DNA from 2 places in the Vibrio sp. Of14-4 genome. Region 1 is predicted to be linked to the other one. Evidence: predicted binding sites of a transcription regulator. Region 1 holds the regulator's gene; the other holds the start of a gene.
What was found. The regulator PurR, encoded in region 1, represses purine synthesis genes. The targets are predictions, from matches to a motif close to TNANGNAAACGTTTNCNTNA.
Positions count from the first base shown of each region.

Region 2: guaB (IMP dehydrogenase) is a predicted target of PurR. The motif match lies at 10,250-10,269, and genes of this name have one in related genera.

Region 1 is NZ_JAKRGI010000001.1:103,694-118,951, reverse strand. Features, by position in the region: gene elyC (envelope biogenesis factor ElyC) at 1-419, shown strand, start outside; gene torR (two-component system response regulator TorR) at 461-1,162, opposite strand; gene torD (molecular chaperone TorD) at 1,361-2,008, shown strand; gene purR (HTH-type transcriptional repressor PurR) at 2,225-3,232, shown strand; cyclic di-GMP riboswitch class I at 3,372-3,458, shown strand; gene MHN79_RS00520 (TfoX/Sxy family DNA transformation protein) at 3,649-4,242, shown strand; gene MHN79_RS00515 (TVP38/TMEM64 family protein) at 4,366-5,055, shown strand; gene MHN79_RS00510 (DUF2007 domain-containing protein) at 5,058-5,387, shown strand; gene MHN79_RS00505 (hypothetical protein) at 5,428-6,501, opposite strand; gene MHN79_RS00500 (DUF1826 domain-containing protein) at 6,749-7,402, opposite strand; gene MHN79_RS00495 (LysR family transcriptional regulator) at 7,596-8,429, opposite strand; gene MHN79_RS00490 (alpha/beta hydrolase) at 8,921-9,721, opposite strand; gene glgA (glycogen synthase GlgA) at 9,818-11,305, opposite strand; gene glgC (glucose-1-phosphate adenylyltransferase) at 11,295-12,512, opposite strand; gene topA (type I DNA topoisomerase) at 12,854-15,258, opposite strand, start outside.
Region 2 is NZ_JAKRGI010000009.1:72,406-87,663, forward strand. Features, by position in the region: gene MHN79_RS10635 (bifunctional tRNA (adenosine(37)-C2)-methyltransferase TrmG/ribosomal RNA large subunit methyltransferase RlmN) at 1-133, shown strand, start outside; gene rodZ (cytoskeleton protein RodZ) at 455-1,492, shown strand; gene ispG (flavodoxin-dependent (E)-4-hydroxy-3-methylbut-2-enyl-diphosphate synthase) at 1,501-2,619, shown strand; gene hisS (histidine--tRNA ligase) at 2,650-3,918, shown strand; gene MHN79_RS10655 (YfgM family protein) at 3,982-4,596, shown strand; gene bamB (outer membrane protein assembly factor BamB) at 4,607-5,767, shown strand; gene der (ribosome biogenesis GTPase Der) at 5,936-7,423, shown strand; gene MHN79_RS10670 (alanyl-tRNA editing protein) at 7,471-8,337, shown strand; gene MHN79_RS10675 (zinc ribbon domain-containing protein) at 8,612-8,827, shown strand; gene xseA (exodeoxyribonuclease VII large subunit) at 8,831-10,162, opposite strand; gene guaB (IMP dehydrogenase) at 10,394-11,857, shown strand; gene guaA (glutamine-hydrolyzing GMP synthase) at 12,051-13,604, shown strand; gene MHN79_RS10695 (chitinase) at 13,851-15,258, shown strand, end outside.

The sequences.
Region 1 (15,258 bases):
ATGTCAGCAACGCTAGGATGATGGCAAAAGTAGCGCTAGCCTTAGGCGTTGCCAAATCCGATATTATTTTGTTGGAAACAGCGAGAGATACGTGGGAAGAGGCTCGGCAAGCCGCAGCATTTGTAAAACGGAAAAAGCTCGTTATTGTGACATCAGCGAGTCATATGAGAAGAGCGCTAAATGAGTTTTACTCTGCAGGATTAAAGCCCTATCCAGCACCAACTAACTATCTCGCTCAACGCAATGTAGAACAAGCCTGGGCCAAATATTCGCCCAAAGCAGTTTACCTCGAACAAACTGAAATTTACTGGCATGAAACGCTCGGATTGATATGGCAAACTCTGCGCGACTGGGCTTCAAACAATGACCACAAGGCAGGAATAGCCTCTGATAACCCTGTATCTGATGGCGACGCCTAACATTCTTTGTATACCGAGCATATCTCGGTATACTCTTTATTTTAGTCTCCCGCGAACATATAGCCTTCGCCATGCACTGTAACAAATAGCTGAGGGTTTTTGGGATCACATTCCATTTTGGCTCTCATCCGTCTAATGAGAACATCTATCGTGCGGTCATTAGGTGCTGCAACCCTGTGGCTGATCATATTAAGAATTTTCTCACGACTTAGTACCTGATTGGGATAAGAAGATAGCGCCACCAACAACTCATACTCTGCCTTAGTCAGTTTCACAGGCTTACCTTCTTTTGTTAAAGAGCGCCTTGGTATATCGAATGTCCAGTGCGCAAAACGAACTAACTTATTAGCACTTGCAGCCGGTTTAGCTTGGCGAGCAGAGCCTATGCGCCAGAGTAAATTTTTGACTCGAACCACTAACTCTCTCAATTCAAAGGGTTTGGTCACATAGTCATCAGCTCCCATTTCCAGGCCAACGATCTTATCTATGTTTTCAGTACGCCCAGTCACTAAGATGATCCCTATATCTGACTGGCTTCTAAGTTCACGAGTCAGCAAAAGTCCATCTTCACCTGGCAGATTAATATCCAGTAGCACTAAGTCAATACTGCTGCTTTTTATTAATTCGCGCATCTCTTCACCATTTTCAGCTTCAAATACTCGATAACCTTCATGCTGAAAATAGCCAACTAATTTACTACGAGTCACTGCGTCATCTTCGACAATTAATACGTGATAACCCATTTACACCACTGCATACACCTAACCTATTGACTCGTATTCTATTCATAAGCTGTCATAATTCTAGTATTTGTGTCGGTTATAAGTGCATACGCACTCTTTTTTTGATTTGAAACAACCTAAACGACACCGAACTGATATTTTATGGATAACACAAGTTTTATCCCAGATAGCTTACATAACTGTGGAGAGTATTATCTAATGGACGACATCAAATCCTTAAATGAGAAGCGCGCCGAAATCTATTGGTGGTTATCAAGTTTATTCGCCAGAGAACTTTCTGCTGAGGTACTTGAAGAGTACCATTCCCCCCAAGTTCGCGCCTTCCTAACAGCGCTTGGGCAGAATGAGCATTTAAGGCCATATATAAACAAACTAATAGATGCGCTTAATCGTGTGCTCAGCAGGAACAATGCCCAACTCGAACTAGCGGCTGACTTTTGTAATCTGTTTCTTAAATCCGATAAAGATTCTGCCCTACCCTACGCATCTATCTATATTGGCGATTCAGGACTGCTCAATGATATACCTGCCACAGAAATGGAAAACTTAATGTACCAGTATCAAATAGAGGTGAATAAAAGCCTTAATGAGCCGGCTGATCACATTGCTGTAGAATTAGACTTTCTCGGCCACCTAATCATTTGCTCCAACAAGCTAATGCAACCGAAGGAGATGGAAACTTCGATGCAGGAACAAGCACAATTTATTGAAGCCCGTCTTCTCTCTTGGATCCCCTCGTTTGTAGATAAGTGTCAGAAACTGGATAATTTCGGCTTTTATGCATCAGTGACAGAAGTCACTCTTGCGTTTATCAAACAGGATTACTCATTTCTAAAAGGTGAGTAATTAGACACAAATATGTGATGGAAAGCCTACTAGAATTTAGGTTTTTGTTTGCCCTTAAAGCCTTTGCGATATAAAATCGAGAACGAAAACGATAAAAACTGACAGAACTAGAGATAAACCGCTAAATAGGGCGGTTTTTGTGTTTCTGATACTTACTGCCCACTTACACAAATTTTTGATGCAAGTTCACGGCAGTCATCGACAGGACAGAACCTTATGGCCACTATCAAAGACGTAGCACGCTTAGCCGGCGTGTCGACAACAACTGTTTCTCATGTAATAAATAAAACTCGCTTTGTTGCAGAAGCAACTCAAGAAAAAGTGATGGAGGCAGTGACTGAATTAAACTATGCTCCAAGCGCTGTAGCGAGAAGCCTAAAGTGTAACAGTACCCGTACTATTGGCATGCTTGTCACTCAATCTACTAATCTTTTCTTTTCTGAAGTCATCGATGGTGTAGAGAGCTATTGTTACCGCCAAGGCTATACTCTCATACTGTGTAACACTGGTGGAATATATGAGAAGCAACGTGATTATATACGTATGCTCGCCGAAAAACGTGTTGATGGTATTCTAGTAATGTGTTCCGACCTAACCGAAGAACTCAGTGAAATGCTTGACCGCCAAAAGGATATCCCTAAAGTCATCATGGACTGGGGTCCAGAAAGCTCTCAAGCCGATAAAATAATCGATAACTCCGAAGAAGGCGGCTATCTAGCAACAAAATTCCTAATTGAACACGGTCATAAAGATATCGCATGTCTTAGTGGGCACTTTGAGAAAGCAGCGTGCCAAGAACGTATACAAGGGTTTCGCCGAGCAATGAGTGAAGCTAACTTAAAAATTAACGAGGACTGGATTCTCGAAGGCAACTTCGAATGCGATACTGCCGTGCTCGCCGCAGATAAAATTGTCGCAATGGATAACAAACCAACGGCTGTCTTTTGTTTCAATGATACTATGGCTCTTGGTCTAATGAGCAGACTGCAGCAAAAAGGAATTAAAATACCTGAACAGATTTCAGTTATCGGCTATGACAATATAGAGCTCGCTGAATACTTCTCTCCACCACTTACTACTGTGCACCAACCTAAACGTCGCGTAGGCAAAAATGCGTTTGAAATTCTTTTGGAACGTATCAAAGATAAAGAGCATGAAAAGCGTGTTTTCGAAATGCATCCAGAGATTGTGATTCGTGATACGGTTTACAATCTAAGTGAATGAATACGAACCGGCTGATAAGTTAAACTATTAGCCGACTCTATCATTTTGACACAAAATATTTGGATCGATATCACACTTATTCAATCACGTTGTGATACTTACCTCAAATCTTATTTATTCTTAAATTGTTCGACTAATGCCACGAACAGGGCAAACCAACTCGAAAGAGTGGGACGCAAAGCTTCCGGCCTGACTCAGGGAACTGAAAGGTAGCGGAGTTGCCGATGGGCAAAAATGCAAACTATCATACCGTTTAAAACAATACATGGACTAGTGATTTGATGTTTCGGTAGCCACATGTGTCTGTTCTAAAAAATGTATGACTTCTTTATCAACATTTTACCTGCATTATTTTGCTAATCTCTCGGACCTGGCTTTGGTGGCGTATAATAAAATATACACCGAGATAAAACAGCATGGATAAACCAATACTTAAAGAATCGATGCGACTTTTTGATCAGCTTGGTCAGATAAAATCGCGCTCAATGTTCGGCGGATTCGGCATCTTCGCAGACGACATAATGTTCGCATTAGTCGTTAACGATAAGCTACACATCCGCGCCGATGACAAACTAGCCAATCAATTTAAAACTGAGGGCTTAACACCATACGTATATAAAAAACGTGGGTTCCCCGTTGTTACAAAATACTTTGCGTTAACTGATGACATTGCAACTTGTGAGGAGCGAGCGCTTTCTTTAGCCTATCGCTCTCTAGAAGTGGCCAAGAAAGAAAAGACGACACAAGCTAAAGCTAGGCCGACTCGACTTAAAGACTTACCTAACCTTCGACTGGCAACAGAACGTATGTTAAAGAAAGCCGGAATCGATAGCGTCGAAAATTTAGAACAAATAGGGTCAGTAAAGGCGTTTAAGGCGATTCAAGCAACGCACCCTGCAGAGGTGTCAATTGAGTTGCTCTGGGCTTTAGAAGGCGCTATAAAAGGCAAACATTGGTCAGTTATTCCTACTACTCGCAGAGCGGAGTTAGAAAGTCTTCTTAATAGCTAATCACAACATGCTTTGAAACTAAGTCAGCCAGCTAGGTTGGCTTTTTTATTTTCTGTTTGAAATTTTACTTCTTTTCAACTGTTCTTATTTTCATATCCCTTTACTCATATTTAGGAAGCCTCTATGAATAAAAAACTCGTGTTAGGAGTTCTGCTCGTCGGACTGATTGTGTTTCTTGGCATTAACTTTGGTCAATATCTCACTTTAGAAAATGCTAAAGCTCAACAAGCCTCGCTATCTGAGTTTATAAATAACAACTTTGCACTAGCCGCTATAAGTTATTTTCTTGCCTATGTCGCCATTACTGCTTTCTCCATTCCAGGCGCTGCCGTTGTGACGCTTCTAGGTGCGGCTTTATTCGGCTTTTGGGCCAGTCTTTTACTTGTCTCATTTGCAAGCACCATAGGTGCGACTCTCGCCTTTCTCAGCAGTCGTTTTTTACTTCGAGATTGGGTGCAAACCAAATTTGGCGACAAATTAAAAGCAATCAATGACGGAGTGGCTAGAGATGGGGCATTCTATTTATTTTCGCTTCGCCTAATACCTGTATTTCCTTTCTTCCTAATAAACCTTCTAATGGGGCTAACACCAATATCTACTGCTCGTTTTTACCTGGTAAGCCAATTGGGAATGCTGCCGGGTACCGCGGTTTATCTCAATGCAGGCACACAATTGGCACAAATAGAAAGCCTATCGGGTATCGTATCTGCTCCGGTATTACTATCATTTGCTCTACTTGGGCTATTCCCAGTAGTCACTAAATGGGTGATGGGAAAATTCAAAGGAGCGACACAAACTCAAAATGAGAGTTAGTTTTGAAAATTTTCTCAACCGCTAATGTAATAGAAGTTCATATAGTCTGTGAACTTCTAAAATCACAGCAAATACATTGCCAAGTCAGAGGAGATGGAATCGTAGGGCTACAAGGAGAACTTCCTTTCGATGATAGTACCTCCCCCTGTGTTTGGCTTTTGAATATCAGTCAACATAAGCAAGCGCTGTCAATCATCGAACAGTATCAACAAAAAACACCATCAGATTTAAAATGGCAGTGCACCCAATGTGGAGAGCTCAATGAACAGCAATTTGGGTTGTGTTGGAAATGTAGCGAGATCAATAGAGACGAATCTGACCTCTATGAATAAAGCGCACTGAAGGCGCTTCATTCGTTTTCGCTTCAATCTTTTAGGACGAACGTATCTTCTCTATTGCGAACTTCGCACTAACTGAACGATGATCACTGCCATATGAGGGTCCAACAATCGAGTTACCCTCAGGTACGATTATACTTCTCTTTAGTGTCTCATCTTTTTGCGTAAGAATAACAACGCCATCAAGGTACCCGGTTTGCATTTCTCCGTTTTTCTGTCTTTTGGAGCCTTGCTTGGCCTCAGCATTTAAGCTTGCTTCCCACTTATATGTATTCTCCTGTGGGGATATCATTGGCAAGGTGATTTCATATTGAGGAGGAACTCCCAGCTCAGATCTAAAACTTTCTTTATCTTGTAATGCTCTAACTATTCGCCCATCAACTTTTCTATTTCGAGTATTAAAATCACCAGCAATAATAATATGATCTATATCAGTATGTTTGTTATTAATTTTGCATAACAAATCATTTATTTCTTTTTTTCTTTCATCTTGATCTTTTGAGTCAAGATGAATATTTACCATGGCAACTTTCATGCTACCAATGCTTTGTATAGTGATAGTTCCACCTTTATTTGGATTATTAAGCACGTCCCTATAAGTTAACTTATCAATAATAATAGGTGCTGCTATCCCTTTTTTAACCAGTGTAATCTGAGCGGTTGATGCAGGATTGGTGAACAAGGAAAACAGCTCTTTAGGTTTGGTGACTGTCAGCATTTTTTGGGCACTATTATAGACAATCACATACTTAGAGCCATTAATAGTCTCTCTCATTACTCCTGATAGATTCTTCATTTCTTCTGTAGATATAAAAACAATATCTGATGTACTAGTAAGAATCGATTCACACATATCGCTACTCATTGTTTGGTTTGCATTATTATGAGTAAAAACTTGGATGGTATGAGCGACCTTAGGCTTATCAAGCACACCATATTCTAAGTTGCTTAAGTGTTCTTCATTTGAGTTTAATTCTTGCGCAGGCAAACAGCAGTTAAATACTTTTTTGATATTAAAAGACGGCTGATGAGAACTTTTTTCTGAGCGATTCACTATACTACTAGCAGAGGGTGAAAAACTTGAGTTGACTTCCATTATCATATCCATAAATAAATCCTATCAGAGGATTATATAGACACAATAAAAATAAAACTGTGTTCATGAACCTTTATTAATTTAATTCAGTTTGAAAAAAAATAATTTTTAAACATGAAAGAATTTAATCATTGTATTTCTTTTTTGACATTAGACCTTTCCAGATTTATGTAAGCTCACATCAAAAAAGTTGAAGTCTGTTGATAGTCTATAGTAAGACATTTGTAAGATAATTTGCTAAAAGATAGTCACTATCTGATTAAACCATATCTAGTGTCAGTAGGAGTCTAGGTTCTTGATTAAGGTTCTGAGGTGAACGATGTACCAACCCGCGACTTTCATTCCCCTCCCAGCCACTTCCCTTCAACAAAGCCACATCTCCAGTAGACAATCTGTTTATTGCCGACTGTTCACTATATAAACCAGATAAGTGATCAGGTTTCCCCAAGCTACCAGCACCCAATTTGCTGCGGTCCAAACCATCGTTTCCATGCCATTCTGTGGCAGTACCGGTATAAGTTGAAACTAAACGGCAAGGGACATGATCAACGTGAAATTTTGGACACATAGGTTTATTTATACTGGTGAGTCTTAGCCCTGCTTCACCCAAATCAAACAAACAACAGAACATATCAACGATTAACGCAATGTCTTTAGCAAGTAGCTCTGCACATTCATAGTTTGATAACTTATGCATTATCCAGTCATCTACATTACTAGGCGTAACTGTTTGAACTAACGCCAAATTAGACTCATGAATCAACATATGCTTGATACCATGAATCAGTTTATTAGGAAGGTCTCGTTCCCATACAGCAATGTTATGCTCATCTCGGTATATTTCACTCAATACACTTGGCGATTCAGCTATAGGCATTGTTAATTCCGTTGGTGTTTTCATAACCTGAAGCATGAGGTCTCCCTATTTATAAGCGAACTTCCCAATTAGATGGGGGTACCTAACATCAAAAAATCTAAGGTAACCACCATCAATACCATCGCTAAATATGATATGTTATATCATAACAAAAAATCAACAACCACATTGAACAAAAGTAACTAACACTAAAAATCGACATTTTGACCTTCAGTGCCAATTACTTAGCTTATTTACATAGATGAAGTGCGCGTGTTGGAACATCAGATGAGGCAATTTTAGTTACTCCATTATCACTGCTCCATACGTACATATTGATTAGTTGAGATAGGGGTGTTTTTACATACCCTTCACTCGTCACAGACCAGTCAGGACATACGACCACAGTGCCGGGTAATTCAAGCTCGCTATTTATAAGGGTTGAAGAACTCGTAGCATGCCAATAAGTAATATTATCCAGTGGGATTTTATGATCCATGAGGACATTTCTGACATATGACTTAGTCAAAGTGCTTGAAAAAACGACCCTTGTTGGAGAACTAGAACAAGTTTTAGAACGCACAATACTATGACTAACCGTGTCCAAGTGATGCGATGTCCCTCGACCTTTAGGTAATCTTTCTGTCGTAAATATAAGGTCATATTCTTCCACTGGAGGACAATGTTCAAGACTGAAGCTGGTAAAGGAAAGCTCTCGATAATCCAAGGCTTTAAACTCTTTCAAAATACATTCGATGACTCTGGGGCAAAATACATCTTCCACCGCAATATCAAGTCGGCGACCTAAGTTAACGCTCTTTAACTGCTCAAATAAGCTTTCATTCATGCTTAGCATCTTTTTGGCATGCTCTAAAAGAATTTTTCCATGTTGAGTCAGCTCAAAACCACCCCGTCTGTCAAAGACTTCAACACCTACTGTACTTTCAATTTTTTTTATTTGCTGAGATACCGCAGGCTGAGTCATAAATAGTGACTCAGCAGCAGCTGTTACACTACGATATTTCGCCACTTTTATCAGTGTTAATAGGTACTTTGAATCAATAAAACACTTAGATTGATGCATAAGGTAAGTCCACCCAACTATAAATGAAGATTAAAAACACTCACTCAAAGCCAGAGCAAGTAGCAAGAAAAGCATGATGAATAAGTACAACCGCTACTTTAGTACATCAGGGTAACTAATAACCTCTAATAAACAATAAGTTAGAATGTATAGGTCATTCAGTAAAAATCATATACACATATATTAATTTAATTACATTTCAAGTATAAATACCTGATATAAAAGGATTTAATTTCAGTTTTATAAGGCCAAATGAATAACATTCACACCTATTGATAAAACAAAAATTAGTATAAATGCAAGAAAATAAATATAAAAAGCTGATTATTAAGAAGAAATGGGTACCATATCAAAGAAAATGAACTAGGTGGTGAGCTTTACGAGGGCAGCACTAGATACTGGCAGATTGATTACATCAGAAGATCATGAGCAATCCTATAAAACGGTGATCTTACCTTTAAATCATTCAATCATAACAATGACTAGGCCTATCATTGATGTGAAAGTTTTTGAATAAACTCTATAGAATATTGGTTAAAAACTTCAGGCCGCTCAATATTGCATACATGGCCACAATTTGGGATCTCAAATAAAGTACTTCTGTCATGGACAGCAACCATCTCTTTGACTGGCGGCAGAAACATGTAATCCAATTCTCCCATCAAGTAGAGAGTCGGAATAGGTAACTCTTTATCTTTAAAGTAACGCATAAGAGGATTCACGTCCGTTGTTAAAATAAACCAACGTTTAAACTCCTTCTGGCAAAGCTTTTTTGCCTCTCGAATAAACAAATGACGAGATTCTTTCTGCGCCTTTTGAGGCATGACAATATAAGCGAATAGACTATACAACCATATGTATGGGACTATGTGTTTAAATAAGTTGCCCAATTTTGCCAGTATCTGAGAACGAGTGTTCAGTCTGGTAACAGCACCGCCTAAAACCATAGACTTAACTCTATCTGCTGACATTTCAGCTAAATTTCTTACTATGATGGTCCCGAGTGACATACCGACAAAATGCGCCGATCCTATTTTTAGATGATCTAAAACTTTAAGTATATCTGCAGTCACTGATTTAAACGTATAACGATTTGAGATGAGATCTTTGATAAGCGGACGAGACTGACCATGTCCACGGAGATCGACCAATAGCAAATTAAAGTGTTGACGATAAGCCTTGATTTGCTTGAACCAGATAGAGGAGCTTCCTCCAGCTCCATGAACGAACACAACCCATTCATCACTTGTGGGATGTAGGTAGGTCTTATGAAAAAGTAGCTCTTGAGTCATAGCTCAGATTAAATCCGATTATAAATTCAATTCCGTGCAATATATCACAAATAAAACCATCCATAACTCCTAAAAAATCAATTAATGTGTCAGATATCAGGCTGTGCACATGGCTAAGCCACACGACTCATACACTATACTTTTATATAAGCTCAAATAATGATCAGCGGCAATACTCCAGCTGAAATTTTGCTTCATTGCATTAAGCTGAACACGGCTAAATTCGTCACGCTGCTGCTCATAGAGCAATAGGGATTCTTGCAGTGTTAGCAACAAGTCACGCGATGTAGGCTGATGAAAAATAAAACCAGTTGCAATCTTAGGATCTGACGCATAATCAAGAACTGTATCTTTAAGCCCACCTACTCCTCGAACAATAGGCAAAGTACCATACGACATGCTATAAATTTGATTTAATCCACAAGGCTCAAACTCTGATGGCATCACAAATACATCCGAGCCAGCTTCTATAAGGTGTGCAAGTTCCTCGCTATAAGCCTCGACGAACTTAAATCGATCACTATGCTTGATTTCAATCTCAATAAGCTTACGCGCTAATTCTGGATCACCAGTGCCAACCACAACAAACTGTACTTTATACTTTAGGAACCGCTCGAGTATGGGTAATAAATACTGAATACCCTTCTGGTTGGTTAAACGGCAAACCATTCCGTACACTGCAATATCTGTACACTCTAAGCCCAATTTGGTTTGTAAAGCACGTTTACATGCTTGTTTGCCTTTCGTCATACTCTCATGATTAGCTTGATAGCTGACCGGTAAGTAAGGATCCGTGACGGGGCTCCAAACAGAGTAATCACAACCATTTAAAATGCCGACTAAATCCTCCTCACGCGATTTAAATTCCTTCGACATTCCATGACTACCCAGTTCAGTCTTAAGCTCTTCTGCATAAGTTGGGCTCACTGCAGTGATTTTGTCAGCTGTCATGACCCCAGCCTTGAGCATTGTGACATGGGTCGAACTCACCGCCGCATCAGGAGCATACCTTGTCTGCATCTCCGGTAAGCAAAGAAGATCGTCATAACTAAAAACACCCTTAAATACAGCGTTGTGTACCGTGATGACACTCTTCATCTCAGAGTAAAACCTAGTTTCCCTATAACGGTATTTTAGAAGGTAGGGTACAAAACCCGTGTGCCAGTCATTGGCATGAACGATATCTGGCCGAAAGCCCAGCTTAGGTAACATATCAAGGCAAGCTGCACTAAAAAATGCAAAACGCTCGCCATTATCACTGTATGCTTGATTGCTTACCGCATACATTTCGGGACGATTAAAATACTTCGGGCAATCAATAGCATAGACATCTAGGTTTGATACATTTAATTTCAAAACCCTGTATTCAGTGCGTGGCCAATGCTCGAGTTGAGAGTCTAATATGACTTGTGCTTGGTCAAGCTGAGATATTTGCTGGTAGGCTGGTAAAGTAATTCGAACGTCCAGATCTAGAGCGACTAGAGCCTCAGGTAAAGCCTTTGCCACATCCGCTAAACCACCACTTTTGATTAAACCTTCTACTTCTGATGCAACATACAGAATCGATAAATTCTTAGTACCCAACTCGCGCTCCTTTCGGGATAACAACAATACCATCGTCGGAGACATGAAATCGTTTCTTGTCTTGTTCTTGGTCTACACCTATTCGGGTATCAGGAGCAATATCCACATTTTTATCTATGATGACACGGCGAAGCACACAGCCTTCACCGACCTTAACATCACCCATCAAAATACTTTCGCTAATATCACAAGCAGAAGCTATATTACTCCGAAACCCTAATACAGATTTCTCTATCCGTGAGCACCTTACATAGCTTCCGTTGCACACTAAACTATCGATGATTTGCACTCGCCTATTGTCAGAGTCACTGAAAGTAGCAGGTGGTAAAGCGGGATAAAAAGTATGCAGTGGCCAACTGCGGTTATAGAGAGAAAAAGGTGCATCTTTCTTCAGCAGATCCATATGAGCCTGCCAGTAGGAATCAATCGTCCCAACATCTCGCCAATAAACCGCTTCTTTCTCGCCAGGAATTCGATTCTGGCTAAAGTCATAGACAAAAACATCTCCACGAGGGAACATTTTAGGAATAATATCCTTGCCAAAATCATGAGAAGAGTTTGGGTTATCAGCATCTTCTATCAACTCAGCGAACAGAGGCTGAGCTTCAAATATATAGTTACCCATTGAAACCAGCGCATGCTCTGGGTCGCCAGGTATAGACTTAGGATAAGTGGGCTTTTCTTCGAAACCAATCATCCGATTGTCTTCGTCTATTTCAATCACCCCGAAGCTTGAAGCTTCAGAGAGTGGGACACGAAGTGCGGAGACTGTCAGTGAAGCGTGTTTTTGTTTATGAAAATCGAGAACCTGTTTAATATCCATTTTATAGATGTGATCAGAACCAAAAATACACACTTGCTCAGGTTCTGCTAACTCCATAAAGCGTAAGTTTTGGTATATTGCATCCGCAGTTCCTTCATACCAGCGTTTCCCTGTTCTCATTTGAGCAGGAATAGGATCAATAAATCGATCGGTTATACCACTAATATTCCAACCTTTTTTTAGATGATGAAACAGCGATTGAGATTTGAACTGCGTTAATACATAAATACGCATTAAATCCGCATTAACAAAATTATTCAGGGCAAAATCAATAAGGCGGTAGCTTCCACCAAATGGTACTGCGGGCTTGCTACGAGGTTCAGTCAATGGGCGAAGACGGGAGCCTTCTCCACCTGCGAGGATCATTCCTAACACACCAGCCATTCTATACTCTCCATGCTCGTATACTTTGGACAAGTACCCATTCCAAAGTTTATCGCTATCTTTCAATTGACAAACTTGTCACCGCACAAACATACGAAATAAGTCAGCACCTATGCCCATATATGTCGATTACATCATGTTCAAGCGTCACGAAGTATGCACTTGGTTTACTATAACTTACCCCATTTCCATAAATTTACAATTCAAAACATGTCATACTCCGAGCATTGGCGCGCAGAGTATGATCAACCTCTAGCCTTAAAGTCTTAGATGCTCACTTTGTAACAATAAAAAAGCAGCCACATAATGTGGCTGCTTTCGCGTGTGAATTTTGTTTAGCGTTACTTCGCTGACTTTTTACGCTTATCTGTGATTTCCCACTTACCGTCGACGAACAAAGCCGTGTATCCGGATGGTTTACCGTCTACCTCTGACCGTACGTAATTCTCCTTCGATTTACGGCTGAACCGAACTACCATAGAACGCCCGTCAGGATCCTTCTCTGGAGCAGTAGTTAAGTAGTGAAACTTAGGAGAGATACGATCTTTAAACCTAACCAACTCCTCCACTAGTGGAGCGCGAGTTTCACGAGATTTAGGGAAAGTACTCGCAGCAAGAAACAGCCCTGATGCACCATCTCTTAGAACAAAGTAAGCATCTGAGTTTTCACATGGAAGCTCTGGAAAATGAACTGGATCTTCTTTCGGTGGTGCTACCTCACCATTTTTAAGGATCTTACGAGTGTTTTTACATGACTCACTTGTGCAATCCATGTACTTACCAAAACGCCCGTTTTTCAGCACCATATCGCTACCACACTTATCGCAGTCAACTACAGGCCCATCGTAACCTTTTACCGTAAACTCACCATGTTCTACGACATAACCTTCACAATTAGGGTTATTACCACAAACATGCAGCTTACGCTTGTCGTCGATTAAGTAAGCATCCATCGCTGTTTCACAGATAGGACAGCGTTTTTTAGCACGCAGCGCAGCTGTCTCAACGTCTTCTTCAAGTACGTTGATTATGCCTTCTTCATCACCTAGGTTTATTGTGGTTTTACAGCGTTCTTTAGGTGGTAATGCATAGCCTGAACAGCCTAAGAATACACCTGTAGAAGCGGTGCGAATGCCCATTTCTCGCGAACATGTTGGACACTCGATATCGGTGTAAACAATATGGTTCGGTCTCATACCGCCATCTTGTTCATCCAGCTCTGCTTTTTCCAACTCCCCCGAAAAGTCACCGAAAAAGTTATCTAGCACTTTCTTCCAATTAGCCTCTCCATCAGCGATTTGGTCAAGCTTTTCTTCCATACGAGAGGTAAACTCGTAGTTCATCAACTCATGGAAGCTATCATCTAAACGATCGGTAACAATCTCACCCATTTTTTCAGCATAAAATCTACGCTGATCTACTTTCACATAGCCACGGTCCTGAATGGTAGAAATGATGGATGCGTATGTTGATGGCCTACCTATTCCTCGCTTCTCAAGCTCTTTAACTAAAGCGGCTTCGGTAAACCTTGCAGGTGGCTTGGTAAAATGTTGCTTGGGATCTAAGCGAACCAAGTCAATTTTATCACCAACTTGTACTGGTGGAAGAATTTGGTCTTCATTTTTTCCAAGCGGACGTTGAACACGAGTCCATCCATCAAACTTTAGAATTCGGCCTTTTGCCTTTAGAGTATATTCGGCTGCTTTAACACTTACTGTCGTAGAGTCATATTTCGCTGGTGTCATTTGACAAGCGACAAACTGATTCCATATTAAAGAGTAAAGCTTGTGTGCATCAGCCTCCATACCAGACAGATCATCGGCCTTAACTGACACATCTGAAGGACGTATTGCCTCATGCGCTTCCTGAGCTCCCTGCTTACTTCCGTAAACATTTGGCTTGACAGGCAAGTATGGTTCACCAAACTCATCTGTAATAAACTGGCGCGCAGCTTCGACTGCCTCAGAGCTTAAATTTGTCGAGTCAGTTCGCATATAAGTAATATAACCAGCTTCATACAGGCGCTGGGCCAGCATCATGGTTTTTTTCACACCATAGCCAAGACGTGTACTCGCAGCTTGTTGCATGGTCGATGTGATGAAAGGAGCAGAAGGCTTGCTCGATGTTGGTCTGTCCTCTCGCTTACAAACCTCATAAGCTGCATTTTCCAATACTGATATAGCTGACTGAGCTTGCGCCTCATTTTCTGGCTTAAAGGCTACACCGCCTTTTTGCGCTACTTGAAGACGAAAATCTGATTTATCTGCCGTTTTAGTATCTGCGTGGATATCCCAGAATTCCTCTGGGATAAAAGCATTAATTTCTCTTTCTCGTTCAACAAGCAGCTTAACAGCAACGGATTGTACTCGCCCAGCAGACAAGCCACGTGCCACTTTTTTCCAAAGTAGCGGCGAGACCATAAAACCAACAACACGGTCCATGAAGCGTCGAGCTTGTTGAGCATTCACGCCATCCATATTCAGTTCACCAGGTGTTTCAAAAGCCTGCTGAATCGCGTTTTTGGTGATTTCGTTAAAGACTACTCGTTTGTATCGCTCTTCATCGCCACCGATGATCTCGCGAAGGTGCCAAGCGATAGCCTCTCCCTCACGGTCCAAATCGGTTGCGAGATAAACACTGTCAGCATCCTTCGCTAATTTTTGTAACTCAGCAACAACTTTCTCTTTACCCGGTAAGATCTGATAGTTAGGCTCCCAGCCGTTAAACGGGTCGATACCCATTTTCT
Region 2 (15,258 bases), on a different contig from region 1:
CGTGCGCAAAACACGTGGCGATGATATTGACGCGGCTTGTGGTCAGTTAGTTGGAGATGTGATTGACCGGACTAAACGCACCGCGGCTATTCGCGCAGCGAAAGGTGATACAATAGCGATTAAAGCGGTTTAAATGCGCTTTTTGTCGATAGCAAACCAGAGCTCAGCTCTGGTTTTTTTTAAACTGATTGAGCTAAATAATGTCAAAATATGGAAAAACCTTGAGCTGGTTGTGAATTATACGTGTTTTCGATGTTGTTTCATCTCTGATATCTATTAGAATTAAACTTTAGTGCTTTAGAGATAATATTTCTAAGAGCTAGGTGAAGTGCTTTACACATTTTGGTGAGGGATTTTCCTCTGAATATAAGATTTTCATTAAAGACTGTGCAACTAACGAAAAAGAATAAATGTACGTTTGGCGTGGAATCCTGCAAAAAGAGACGTTTATACAATGAGTGCTGAACATACACCCCAAATGGAAGAAGAGACAAAGCTTGAAGCGGGTACCATTTTAAAGCAAAAACGGGAAGAGCTTGGTTTAACCTTGGAACAGGTTGCCAGTCGATTGCGCCTTCGACGTTCAATTATTGAAAATATTGAATCGAATCAGTTTGAAAGTGAGCAGGTTGCGACCTTTACTCGCGGGTATTTACGTTCTTATGCGCGTGTCGTCGGCATAGAAGAATCTGTTGTATTATGTGCTCTTGATGATAATGGAGAAGCTCAACATCAAGAGCATGAAATGCAAAGTTTTTCTCAAAAAACCAGTCAAGAGAAGCACGATAATCGAATAATGATACTGACATGGGGTATTTCTGCAATTATTGTTGGTATTTCCTGTGTCTGGTGGTGGCAAAATCAAGAAAATACGGCAGTTGAGTTGACCTCGACTACTGAACAGGAACAAAAAATAGAGAAAGAGCTGGCGGAAAAAAATGAGTTGGACTTTGCTGTGGTTGAATCACAACCTTCAAGTGAAGTTCAACCGCAAGAGTCAAAGCTTGTTGAGCAGCCCTTAGAAGAAGTGACTACTCAAGTTGCCTCTCAAGTGGAGCCTGAGAAAGTCGTCAAGGCAGTCGATAACTCGAAGGAGCAAACTCCTGTAGAACAAAGCAAAGTTGAGCCAGTCGTTTCTAACACACCAGTAGAGACAACTTCTAAACCTGAAACTAATACCTTGGAAACGGCAAAAACTTCCTCGAAGGAACAAGAAAAGCAGCCCCAGCCTGAGCAAGCAGCAGCTGACATAGTCGCGAACTTACTGGAAATGTCTTTTAGTGATGACTGCTGGATTCAAGTCAAAGACTCAACTGGCAAGACGCTGGCAACTGGTATTAAAAAAGCCGGCCAAGGTATCCAGCTTAGCGGCAATCCTCCTTATAAAGTCATTTTGGGAGCGCCGGAAAATGTATCAATAACTTTATCAAGTGAACCTATTGACCTCTCTGGGTATACTTCTGGTAAAGTAGCAAGGTTCACCTTACCCTAGAAGTAACTATGCAATACCAATCTCCTATCAAACGTCGCCCGTCCACTCGTGTTTATGTGGGCGATGTACCCATCGGTGATGGCGCTCCAATCGCTGTTCAGTCGATGACAAACACAAGAACAACAGATGTTGAAGCGACTGTTGCCCAAATTAAATCACTAGAAAATGTGGGTGCAGATATCGTACGCGTTTCGGTTCCTACCATGGAAGCGGCGGAAGCATTTAAACAGATAAAGCAGCAAGTATCTGTTCCATTAGTTGCCGATATTCACTTTGATTACCGCATTGCCTTGCAAGTCGCAGAATATGGTGTGGATTGTTTGCGTATCAACCCGGGTAACATTGGTAAGGAAGACCGCATCAGAGCCGTTGTAGACTGTGCACGTGATAAAAATATTCCGATTCGAATTGGTGTCAATGGCGGATCGTTAGAAAAAGATATCCAAATGAAATATGGAGAGCCAACACCAGAAGCATTGGTGGAGTCAGCCATGCGTCATGTGGATATTTTAGATCGTCTTAACTTTGACCAATTTAAAGTCAGTGTGAAGGCATCGGATGTTTTTCTTGCAGTCGATTCATATCGCTTGTTAGCGAAAAAAATCGATCAGCCGCTTCATCTAGGGATTACAGAAGCGGGTGGTGCTAGAGCGGGAGCAGTAAAATCTTCTGTTGGGCTAGGGATGCTTTTAGCTGAAGGTATCGGCGATACGTTACGTATTTCTCTTGCTGCTGATCCTGTCGAAGAGATCAAAGTGGGTTTTGATATACTTAAATCGCTGCGAATTCGCTCTAGAGGTATTAACTTCATCGCTTGCCCTAGCTGTTCTCGTCAGGAGTTCGACGTTATTAACACGGTGAATGCATTAGAAGAGCGACTTGAGGACATCATTACACCTATGGATGTCTCCATTATTGGGTGTGTGGTTAACGGACCAGGTGAAGCAGAAGTTTCCCATCTCGGCCTTGCTGGCAGTAACAAAAAGAGTGCCTTTTACGAAGACGGTAAACGTCAAAAAGAGCGCTTTGATAACGATGATTTAGTTAATCAATTGGAAGCCAAAATTCGTGCAAAAGCTTCTGTTATGGATACACAAAATCGCATTGATGTGAAAGTCAAAGATTAATCTCAGATCACCTAAATTACGGTAAATATTGTGGTAAAAAAAATCCAAGCAATTCGAGGCATGAATGACTGCCTTCCGACCCAGTCTGCGCTGTGGCAAAAATTAGAAAACGCAGTCAAGAAAGTCGTTAGCTCTTATGGGTGTACTGAAATACGTATGCCAATTGTTGAGATGACGCATCTCTTTAGTCGAGCAATCGGTGAAGTGACCGATGTGGTTGAAAAAGAAATGTATACCTTTGATGACCGTAATGGTGACAGTTTGACTCTTCGTCCAGAAGGGACTGCTGGTTGTGTGAGAGCGTGTATTGAAAATAGTTTGATTGACCGCTCAGAACAGCGTCTTTGGTATATGGGGCCAATGTTCCGCCATGAGAGACCGCAGAAAGGGCGCTATCGTCAGTTTCACCAATGTGGTGTGGAAATTTTTGGTTTAGACGGCCCTGATGTCGATGCTGAACTTATCATGATGACAGCCCGCTTATGGCGAGAGTTAGGTATTGATAAGCACGTACGTTTAGAACTTAACTCAATTGGCTCATTAGAAGATCGCGCAAGTTACCGTACGGCTTTGGTCGCGTTTTTGGAGCAAAACATCGATGTTTTAGATGACGATTGTAAGCGCCGCATGCATACTAACCCACTTCGAGTGCTGGATAGTAAGAACTCGGCAGTGCAAGCGATGTTGGCGGATGCTCCAAGACTGTCTGACTATCTAAGTGATGAATCCAAACAACACTTTTTAGGTGTGTGTGAACTTCTTGACGCGGCAGGCATCGAATACAGAGTCAATGAACGTTTGGTTCGTGGACTCGATTATTACAACCGTACCGTATTTGAATGGGTAACCGAGAATCTGGGTGCTCAAGGAACAGTCTGTGCCGGTGGCCGTTATGATGGCCTGGTTGAGCAGTTAGGCGGTAAGTCGACTCCAGCCGTTGGTTTTGCTATGGGGTTAGAGCGATTGGTTCTAATGCTAGAGACACTTGAGCTTACGGATGTACGTCGTGCTGTCGATGTCTATATGGTCACTGCGGGTGAAGGAACCATGGTAGCGGGTTTGAAGCTTGCTGAAAATCTTCGCGAACGTATTGATGGTCTTCGAGTGATGACCCATTTTGGCGGCGGTAACTTTAAGAAGCAGTTTAAACGGGCTGATAAAGTCGGTGCTGTAGTTGCTTTAGTTCTGGGTGAGAATGAAGTAGCAGAAGACACCGTTGTTCTCAAAGATTTACTTGGCGGCACTCAAGAGATATGCAAGCAAAGTGATGTTGCTGCTAAATTGGCAGAACTTATTTAAATACAATTTCACATTAAAAGTGGCGGCTGATGTCGCCATTTTTTAGATTTATGAGGGCAGGAAGTGGAACTCTACGATACTGAAGAACAACAGGTTGAAGCGATTAAGGACTGGTGGAAAGAGAATGGAAAATCAGTCATTTTAGGCGCGGTCATTGGTCTGGGCGGCCTATTTGGTTGGCGCTATTATCAAGACTCAGTGACAACTGCACAAGAGACTGCTTCTGAGAGTTATACCAAAGCTGTTCAGCAGTTAGCAGAGAACAATACTGAAGGTGAAGCTGCCTTACAAGCTTTCATTGATGCCAATAACGAAAGCCAATACGCAGTTCTAGCAGCGCTTCAACTGGCTAAAGTCCAAGTAGAGGCGGGAGAATTCGATGAGGCTCTGGCTCAACTAGAGTGGGCTAAATCAGCGACAGAAGACCAAGCTTTATCTTCTGTGATTACATTCCGCCTTGCTCGTTTAAAGTTGGAGCAAAGTGATTTTGATGCTGCTTTGGCTGAGCTTTCCTCCATTACCGATGATAGTTGGTCTGGAAGAGTGGCTGAACTAAAAGGAGATATCCTGCTTCGTAAAGGTGATTCAGAGGGCGCGTATACGGCCTATGTAGAAGCTCAGCAGGCTGAAGATGTTAGCCAGACATTACAAATGAAACTGGACGATCTGGCGAAATAAGGATCAATGCATGAAAAAAATGCTTAAGCGGGCAATCGCATCTGCAGCAATTGTCGGCATCCTCGCTGGTTGTGCTAGTGAAGAAGATACTGTCATAATGGCACCAGTGCCCAAGGTAAATAGCGAGTTTACTCCTAAAAGCCTTTGGAGTGCCAGTATTGGTGATGGCGTTGAACACTACTTTTCTAAACTTACTCCTGAATACGCTTATGACAAGGTGTTTGTTGCCAGTCGAGAGGGCTTGGTAAAAGCACTCAATCCTGAAAATGGCCGTACTCTGTGGCAGCAAGATCTCGAGCAAGAGGTGCCAGCTCGCTTATCGGGTGGAATTACTGCAGGTTACAGCCAAATTTTCATTGGTAGTGAAAATGGTCAAGTTATCGCGCTTGATGAAGAAACCGGAGCAGTAAACTGGCGAGTCGATGTAGAAGGGGAAGTATTAGCAGCTCCTGCAACGGATGACAACCTAGTCATGGTCCATACCACGACAGGTATGCTGATCGCCCTCGAACAATCAACTGGTGATGTAAAGTGGACGATAAGTACTGAAGTACCGAATTTGACTTTGCGTGGCAATAGTAAGCCTGTGACTGTGTCCGGTGGTGTTTTCTGGGGTACAGCTGGTGGGCGTTTAGCCGCTGCCATTGTAGAGCGAGGTCAGTTGATTTGGCAGCAACCTATAGGCACGCCTTTAGGTGCGACAGAAATTGATCGCTTAGTGGATGTGGATGCATCACCACTTATTTTGGGTAGCACCTTATATATTGTGGGTTATAACGGCCAATTGACGGCTTTGGATTTACGATCGGGTAAACCAGTTTGGAAGCGTAAGTACTCTTCATCAACTGATTTAGCCAGTGACACAAGGCGCATTTACTTAGTCACGGCCAAAGATCATCTTGTTGCTGTGGATGCAAGAAGCGGTACTGAATTATGGACCAATGAACAATTGGAAAACCGTCTGTTAACGGCTCCTGTTATCATAGAAAACTACTTAGTTGTGGGTGATACCGAAGGGTACTTGCACTGGTTAGATAGAGAATCTGGAGAATTTGTTGCTCAGCAGAAAATCAATAGTAGTGGCTTTGCTGTGGCACCGATTAAGGTTGATGACGGGTATCTTGTTGTGACTAGAAATGGTCAAGTAAAGAAACTGACCCTGACTAAGTGATCATGTGATACAATTCACAATCGGCTCCTTTCTGGCGACAGTTTGGAGCCGTTTGTTTGTTTTAGAGATTTATAGATTAATGTGGTTATAGGTAACAGTCTCATTGAAGGTGTTGGCCTGAGGTGTTACCTATAACTACATAAAGAAAAGAATATTGTAGAGGTTGTTATGGTTCCTGTAGTTGCTCTGGTAGGGCGTCCAAACGTTGGTAAATCGACGTTGTTTAACCGACTAACTCGTACTCGCGATGCCTTGGTTGCGGATTTCCCTGGTTTAACTCGTGACCGTAAATATGGGCAAGCCAAGCTTGGCGAACACGAATTTATTGTGATTGATACTGGTGGTATCGATGGCACTGAAGAAGGCGTGGAAACTAAGATGGCCGAGCAGTCACTAGCGGCCATTGATGAAGCCGATGTAGTACTGTTTATGGTTGATGGTAGAGCCGGTTTAACCCCAGCTGACATTGCTATTTCAAACCATTTGCGAAAAATTGAAAAGCCATCAATGCTAGTAGTTAATAAGGTCGATGGTATCGATGCTGATGCTGCTTCGGCTGATTTTTGGCAACTCGGTGTAGAACAAATGTATCAAATTGCAGCAGCTCACGGTCGTGGGGTTGGGGCTTTGATCGACCGTGCTCTAAATCCATTTGCAGAAAAAATGGCAGAGGAAGCAAACGGGGAAATAGAGGATCTTACTGACTTTATCGACGAAGATGAAGAGAAGCTAGATTACACCGAAGAAGAGGCAGAAGAAGAGTTTAAACGCCTTCAAGATCAGCCCATAAAGTTAGCGATTATTGGCCGCCCCAATGTAGGTAAGTCGACTCTAACTAACCGTATTTTGGGTGAAGAACGTGTGGTTGTTTACGATATGCCGGGAACGACTCGTGACTCGATTTATATCCCGATGGAGCGAGATGACCGTGAATACGTTTTAATCGATACAGCAGGTGTTCGTCGTCGCAAACGTATCAATGAAACGGTGGAAAAATTCTCCGTGGTTAAAACCCTGAAAGCCGTTGAAGATGCGAACGTAGTTTTATTGATTATCGATGCGCGTGAAAACATCTCTGACCAAGATCTAAGTTTATTGGGCTTTGCATTAAATGCTGGGCGTTCAATCGTGATTGCGGTAAATAAATGGGATGGCTTAGAATCGGATGTAAAAGAGCATGTGAAAAAAGAGCTTGATCGCCGTTTAGGTTTTGTTGATTTTGCGCGTATTCATTTTATTTCTGCACTTCATGGTACGGGCGTTGGGCATTTATTCGAGTCAGTTCAAGAAGCCTACAAATCAGCAACGACACGTGTCGGAACTTCAGTATTGACGCGTATCATGAAGATGGCAACTGAAGATCATCAGCCGCCTTTAGTTCGAGGCCGTCGAGTAAAACTTAAGTATGCCCACGCAGGCGGATACAACCCACCGATAGTTGTGATTCATGGTAACCAAGTGAATGAACTGCCTGATTCTTACAAACGTTATCTGATGAATTATTACCGCAAGTCACTCGAGATCATGGGGACGCCAATTCGCATCCAATTCCAAAGCAGTGAAAACCCTTTCGAGGGTAAATCGAATAAGATGACATTATCCCAAGAGCGTAAACGCAAACGCCTAGTGGGCATGATGAAAAATCGAAAGAAATAGTGAGAAGCGCCTAATACAAGAGGCGCTTTTTTCATTTAGGAGACCCTATGTCAGTAACACCCACAGTCATTCGCTTTTGCCATGATACTTGGAGTTTGAGCTCAGCGGTTCAGATGATAAGAAGTGATGAAAACTATTCCTACGTCGTAACCCAAGCAACACCTTTTCATCCAGTCAGCCATATTTGGCCTGATCACCCAGCAGACAGAGGGTGGTTAGAAGAATTCCCCGTTGTTGATTGTCTTGTTGGAGCGGTTGAATCATATAGCGGAGAATTATTTGTAGGCACTGATATACCTGTACGACGTGACGAAGATGGCTGGAGTTTTGTCGTGGTTCATTGCTTGGAAAAGAACAAGGTAGATTTATCCATAGGTCAGTCAGTGTCGTTAAAGGTGGATAAAGCGTATCAGCAAGCGCTCAGCCGCGGACACAGTGCGGGTCATATTGCTTCTCTTGCTCTTAATAAAGCTCTCGCTGTGCAAGGGTATTGGCGTAAAGAGGCAGAACGTAAAGATACTCATGGCTACTGTGATTTTAATAGTTACGCTCAGCAGTCAAGTTTTGTTACACCAGATCAGTGCCATGATACGTATCGGTTGGGCAAGACGTTGCGTAAAAGAGGGTTAAATAGTGCAGAGCTTCTCGACAATCTTAAAGATATTGAAGTAGCAGTGAACCACCAAATAGCACAATGGTTAACTCTTAAGGCTGATATTAGCATGAAATGCTGTGGTGACACTTTGACAGACTCTCGTTATTGGCAATGCGATCTAGCTGAGAGTAGTATTGCCGAGATACCTTGTGGAGGAACACATGTGCGAAACTTGAAGGAATATAAGCAGATTCAAGTGTCTTTAACCCAAGTAGACGAACAAAATATTGAAATGCTCACACACGTAACTTCCACTTAGCAATCATTAGATCGTTTTTTAATATTCTAAAAGTGGCTATTTAAAAATTAAATTTTGGTTTTTTGTTCCAATTTAAATCCAAAAACAGGATATGTAACTTATGCTTTCGGTGTGTGGTGATATAAATATTCTTTTATGGCCAGATCGCTGATCAAAATGGATTTAGCCTACGATCGGATAAGGATCCTGTCCTTGCGTGATATGGATCATTCGGTAGATTAATCTTTGAGGTTAAGATGGAAAATGGTGATTAGACAAGAGTAAAGGTGTATCTATGATTCAATGTCCCGATTGTGATGTTGAGCTAAAATGGAAGGGGAAATATCACTGTGAGCAGTGTCAATTGGAGTTTGACAAACAGGCATATTGCCCAGACTGCCAATCTCAGCTTGAAAAGCTTTTGGCTTGCGGTGCAAGTAATTATTTTTGCAACCAGTGTAACGAGCTAAAATCCAAATCTAAAGTGCGGTTCGTATTCGTTAAGACATAATGTTTATGAGACTGTCGATCGAATCTCACCATCATTGAGGCGAGTCACTAGGATATCGCCTGATCTTACATCCTCTGAACTTGTAATAATTCGGCCAGATTCTGTTTGGCTGATAGAGTAACCGCGTTTTAGTGTTGCTAAAGGACTAACCGTATCGAGCTTTTCGCCCGCGAGTGAGAGTTGATGACGAGCTTTGAGAAGGTTTTTATCCATTGAGGCGATAAGCTTGTGTTCGAGCCTTTCCAATGCTGATCTTTGATCATGAATATAGTGACTTGGCGTATGTAATTGCAGTTTATACTGCTGACGTTCAATATGTTGGCTCTGTGCTGCTAAATTACTCTGCATTGCTCTATTTAAGCGCATCGAGAGTTCATCAAGTCGCTGGCTTTGCTGCTGAAGCTGATAGGTTGGATGCTGCCTTTCTAATCTGTGCTGCAGCCCAATGATCACTTGCTTATTCCTAGTTAAGTAATGACCAAACCTTGCTTGTAACTTATTGATCAAGTTATTGAGTGTTTGTAATTTATGACTATTATCACGGCTAACCAATTCGGCTGCAGCTGAAGGGGTCGGTGCGCGTAAATCGGCAACAAAATCACTGATGGTGACATCTACTTCGTGACCAACCGCACTTATGATTGGAATTTGACTTGCTGCTATGGTGCGGGCGACGATTTCATTGTTAAAGCACCACAAGTCTTCAAGAGACCCGCCTCCACGACCTAAGATTAATACGTCACATTCATTGCGGCTGTTAGCGCATCCGATAGCTTGAGCTATTTGAATCGATGCTTCTTCACCTTGAACCATAGTTGGGTAAATCACCACTTCTAAGGATGGATCACGGCGTTTCAGTACATCAAGAATGTCATACAGTGCTGCCCCTGTCTTTGAGGTAATGATGCCGACACGTTTAGGATGCTCTGGTAGCGTTAGTTTACTGCTTTGAGCAAAAAGTCCTTCAGCGGCTAACTTGAGTTTCAGTTTTTCAAACTCTTGTTGCAGACGCCCGTCGCCTTCAGGCTGCATACTTTCAATGATTAATTGATAATCGCCGCGAGGCTCATAAAGTGATAAGCGCGCTTTAACAAGTACCTGCTGACCATTTTGAGGCTTAAAAGTCACGCGCCGATTGTTACCTCGAAACATTGCACATTTAACTTGTGCGCGAGAGTCTTTAAGAGTGAGGTACCAATGGCCGGAAACTGGGGCAGAGAAGTTTGATATTTCGCCCACTAGCCAGACTATGCCCATTTCATTTTCGAGCAAAAGACGAACTTCAGCATTTAAGCGTGAGACGGTGAAAATATTTTGGTTAGTCATAGAGGACACTGGAAGTCTCATAGACGTGAGTATGGAGATTAGCGGCAATATAATACATATCAAGGGGGGTAATGCAAGAAAAAAAATAAAAAAAATGTAGTAAATCGATTGCGTTAGCCGTATAATCCGTCCGCAATATCTAATCCAAATGTAGTAAAGGTTTATCACTATACTGCACTCATTACGCGAAACGATGAGATTGGATTGTCCTTTTACTCCTTTTATTGTGAGATATTGCAAATGCTAAGAATTGCCAAAGAAGCGCTGACATTCGACGATGTATTGCTAGTGCCAGCACACTCCACCGTTCTCCCAAACACAGCTGATCTTCGCACTCGGCTGACCAAAAATATTACTCTGAATATCCCAATGATCTCGGCCTCCATGGATACGGTCACTGAGGCGCGTTTAGCTATTGCGCTTGCTCAAGAAGGCGGTATTGGATTTATTCATAAAAACATGTCCATAGAGCAGCAAGCTCAGATGGTTCATCAAGTAAAGATCTTTGAAGCTGGCGTGGTGTCTCACCCGGTAACCGTTAATCCTGACGCAACCATTGCTGATGTTATCGCACTGACCGAAAAACACGGCTTTGCTGGATTCCCAGTGGTAACAGACACTAATGAATTGGTTGGTATCATTACTGGTCGAGACGTTAGGTTTGTAACTGATTTATCTAAGAAAGTTGAAGTGGTTATGACGCCAAAAGAGCGCCTTGCTTCAGTAAGAGAAGGTGCCACTCGCGAAGAAGTGCAAGAGAAAATGCACGAAGCGCGCGTTGAAAAAGTACTGGTTGTTAACCGTGATTTCCAACTTACTGGGATGATCACTGCTAAAGATTTCCACAAAGCAGAACGTAAACCAAACGCATGTAAAGATGACCAAGGTCGTTTGCGTGTTGGTGCCGCTGTGGGCGCGGGTCCAGGTAATGAAGAACGCGTTGCTGCATTGGTTGAAGCTGGGGTCGATGTTTTATTAATTGACTCGTCTCACGGCCACTCGGAAGGTGTACTTAATCGTATTCGAGAAACTCGAACGGCTTATCCTGATCTCGATATTATTGGTGGTAACGTTGCTACTGGCGCTGGCGCGTTGGCGCTTATCGAAGCAGGTGTTAGTGCTGTTAAAGTAGGCATTGGCCCAGGTTCTATTTGTACAACGCGTATTGTAACTGGTGTAGGCGTTCCTCAAGTTACAGCGATTGCTGATGCTGCAGAAGTAGCAAATGAATACGGAATTCCTGTGATTGCCGATGGTGGTATTCGTTTTTCTGGTGATATCTGTAAAGCGATTGTGGCTGGCGCGTCATGTGTCATGGTCGGTTCTATGTTTGCGGGCACAGAAGAAGCACCTGGTGAAGTTATTCTCTACAACGGTCGTTCCTACAAGGCATATCGCGGAATGGGCTCTTTGGGTGCTATGTCTCAAGGGTCTTCGGATCGTTACTTCCAGTCGGATAATGCAGCCGATAAGCTTGTGCCTGAAGGTATCGAAGGCAGAATTGCTTATAAAGGTCGTTTGAAAGAAATTGTTCACCAACAAATGGGTGGACTACGTTCAAGCATGGGCTTAACGGGCAGTGCGACGGTTGAAGATATGCGCACTAAAGCTGAGTTCGTGCGTATCTCTGGTGCGGGAATGAAAGAGTCCCACGTGCACGATGTGCAAATTACTAAAGAAGCACCAAACTACCGTTTAGGATAATAGTCGCTGATTGGCCGTTTGAAAAATGATCAGAAAGTCGTGGTGGTGAGAGCAACCACGATTGCTTTTCAAATCTTCAAGTTGCCAAAACACAAGTAACACAACCTAAAATGTTAGCCCTAGCTTAACGAATCAATTAAGAGGCGAGTATGCTCGCCTCAGTTTTAATATAAAGCTTATAAGACTGTTCAAAATGACTAAAAATATCCATGACCAACGAATTCTGATCTTGGACTTCGGTTCCCAGTACACCCAACTTGTTGCTCGCCGCGTTCGTGAAATAGGCGTTTATTGTGAGCTGTGGAGCTGGGATGTTGATGAAGACGATATTCGTGAATTTAACCCAGATGGTATTATTCTTTCTGGTGGCCCAGAGAGCGTGACTGAAGACAACTCACCACGAGCACCTCAATATGTGTTTGATTCGGGTGTGCCTGTGCTTGGCGTTTGTTATGGGATGCAAACCATGGCCGAGCAGTTGGGCGGTAAGGTTTCTACATCTGATGAACGTGAATTTGGTTATGCTGCTGTAGAAGTTTCTGAAGAGTCCTCAATCTTTAAAGATCTTGAAGCAACTCAAGATGTTTGGATGAGCCATGGCGATAAAGTGGTCGAAATCCCAGAAGGCTTTGTTAAGGTAGGTGAGACTGAAACCTGTCCTTACGCTGCAATGGCCAATGAAGAGAAAAAATACTTTGGTGTTCAATTTCACCCAGAAGTAACCCACACCAAAAATGGCCTACAAATGCTGGAAAACTTTGTGCTTGGCGTTTGTGGTTGTGAGCGTCTTTGGACTTCAGAATCGATCATTGAAGATGCCGTTGCCCGCATTAAAGAGCAAGTAGGCAGTGACGAGGTTATTCTTGGTTTGTCTGGTGGCGTTGATTCGTCTGTTGTCGCTATGCTTGTTCACCGTGCCATCGGCGATAAGTTAACCTGTGTATTTGTTGATAATGGCTTACTGCGATTGAATGAAGGCCAACAAGTCATGGACATGTTTGGCGATAAGTTCGGCCTTAACATCATAAAAGTGGATGCAGAAGAGCGCTTTTTGTCCGCACTTGAGGGTAAAGCAGATCCTGAAGATAAGCGCAAGACTATAGGTCATGTGTTTGTTGATGTCTTTGATGAGGAATCAAAGAAGCTTAAGAATGCGAAATGGTTAGCGCAAGGTACTATCTATCCGGATGTGATTGAATCTGCTGCGTCTAAGACAGGTAAAGCGCATGTAATTAAATCACACCACAATGTAGGTGGTTTACCCGACGATATGGAAATGGGGCTTGTCGAGCCACTTCGCGAGCTATTTAAAGATGAAGTACGTAAGATAGGTTTAGAACTTGGCCTCCCATATGACATGCTTTATCGTCATCCTTTCCCAGGCCCTGGCCTTGGCGTTCGAGTACTGGGTGAAGTGAAAAAAGAATACTGCGATTTGCTTCGTCGAGCCGATGCTATTTTCATTGAAGAGCTTCACGCAGCAGATTTGTATCATAAGGTTTCTCAAGCCTTTACCGTATTTTTACCTGTTCGCTCTGTCGGTGTAATGGGCGATGGCCGTAAGTACGACTGGGTTGTGTCACTACGAGCGGTAGAAACTATCGACTTTATGACCGCGCATTGGGCCCACTTGCCATACGATTTCTTGGGTAAAGTCTCTAATCGCATTATCAACGAAATTGATGGGATCTCTCGCGTGGTTTACGATATCTCGGGCAAACCACCAGCGACGATTGAGTGGGAATAACATCAAATAGTTTGTTTTTCAAAGCCAGCTTTATGCTGGCTTTCTTGTCTTTGAGCTAATTTTACTCATCTCATTAGCACTAGAGTGTTTTTGAAGCCATATTGCATTTCTTATGGCCTCAGCCTGTTTTTGCTCTTTATAACTCCAAAGCCACTCGCAACTTAAGGTTTGCTTAATGCTAGTGCAATGAATATTTGTTTGGCCTTCTCTAATCTTTTCTTGCCCTCAATGACAAGGAAAAGTGTGATGAGAAACGCAAGTTATTTAGCTGCAACCTTATGTACCTTCGCCACCTCTGCAAGTTGGGCTGTAATGAATATTCAGCCTGATCCCCTTAACCCGACGGGATACGTTATTAAACGTTCTGATATTGAAAAAGTAGAGCAAGCCAAAGCGTCCAGTCCTATGTACCAAGTTTGGTCTCAAGCGCTCAGGACAGCACCTAATTCGATTGTTGAAGCTATCAGTCCAGGATTAAATAGTAACCCGAGTAACGTTAAGCGTGCAGAGCGAGTCTTTCCTAACCATGAGTGGGATTTTCTCACTCATATGGCAGCACCAGAATACAGCTATACTCGCTTTTTGCGAGCAATAGGGAAGTTTCCTGCATTTTGCGGTCAATATACGGATGATCGGGACTCAGATGCGATTTGTAAGCGGTCTATCATCACGGCATTTGCTCATTTTGCTCAGGAAACAGGAGGGCATATTGCCAAAGACAATACCTCGGATAACCCACTTGGATTAGAAGAATGGCAGCAAGCTTTGGTTCATGTGCGAGAGATGGGGTGGTCTGAAGGTGATACTGGTTACACCACAGGGTGCGGCGAGAATAATTGGCAGAATAAAAAATGGCCGTGTGGTGTGGGGCAAGGGTATTTTGGGCGAGGAGCCAAGCAACTATCTTATCACTTTAACTATGGGGCTTTTTCTGAGGTGATGTTTGATGGTGATGCGACAGTGTTACTTAACAATCCCGGTTTAGTCGCAGATTCATGGCTTAACTTGGCTTCTGCTATCTGGTTTTTCCTCACTCCCCAAGCGCCCAAACCTGCCATGTTGCATGTCATTGATGGAACTTGGCAGCCATCTCAGCGGGAGCTGGATGCGGGTATAGGTTATGGTTTTGGCACCACAATCAATATTATTAATGGAGGGATAGAGTGTGGTGCGCAGAATAAAGACAAAGGTCAGCCAGTTAATCGAATAAAGTACTGGAGAGGCCTATCGTCTCACTATCAGATCCCTCTTAGCCCAGATGAAAAAGATACATGTTGGCAGCAAACCCCCTACGGCAGCCTTAATCTTGATGGAGCAGAGGATGTGCTTTACACCAATTGGGATGGTAATTGGAAATACTACCCTGATCGCCCTGAAGGTTATTCATTTGAATGTGACTTAGTGGGATTTCAAACTGCGTATTCAGCGCTTGTCGATGGGGATTATGAAAAGTGTGTGACTAACTTCTATCAGTCTCATGTTCAGTGGCCAGAAGTTCGTATTGTTGACCAGCTCGACGCCCCCGATCCAAACAAAGGAAATGAATGGAATGCCAATAAGGAATATATGACAGGCGAGGAGGTCACCTACAAGCAAATTACCTATAAAGCCAAATGGTGGACAAAAGGAGATAGGCCAGACTTAGGTGGGCCTT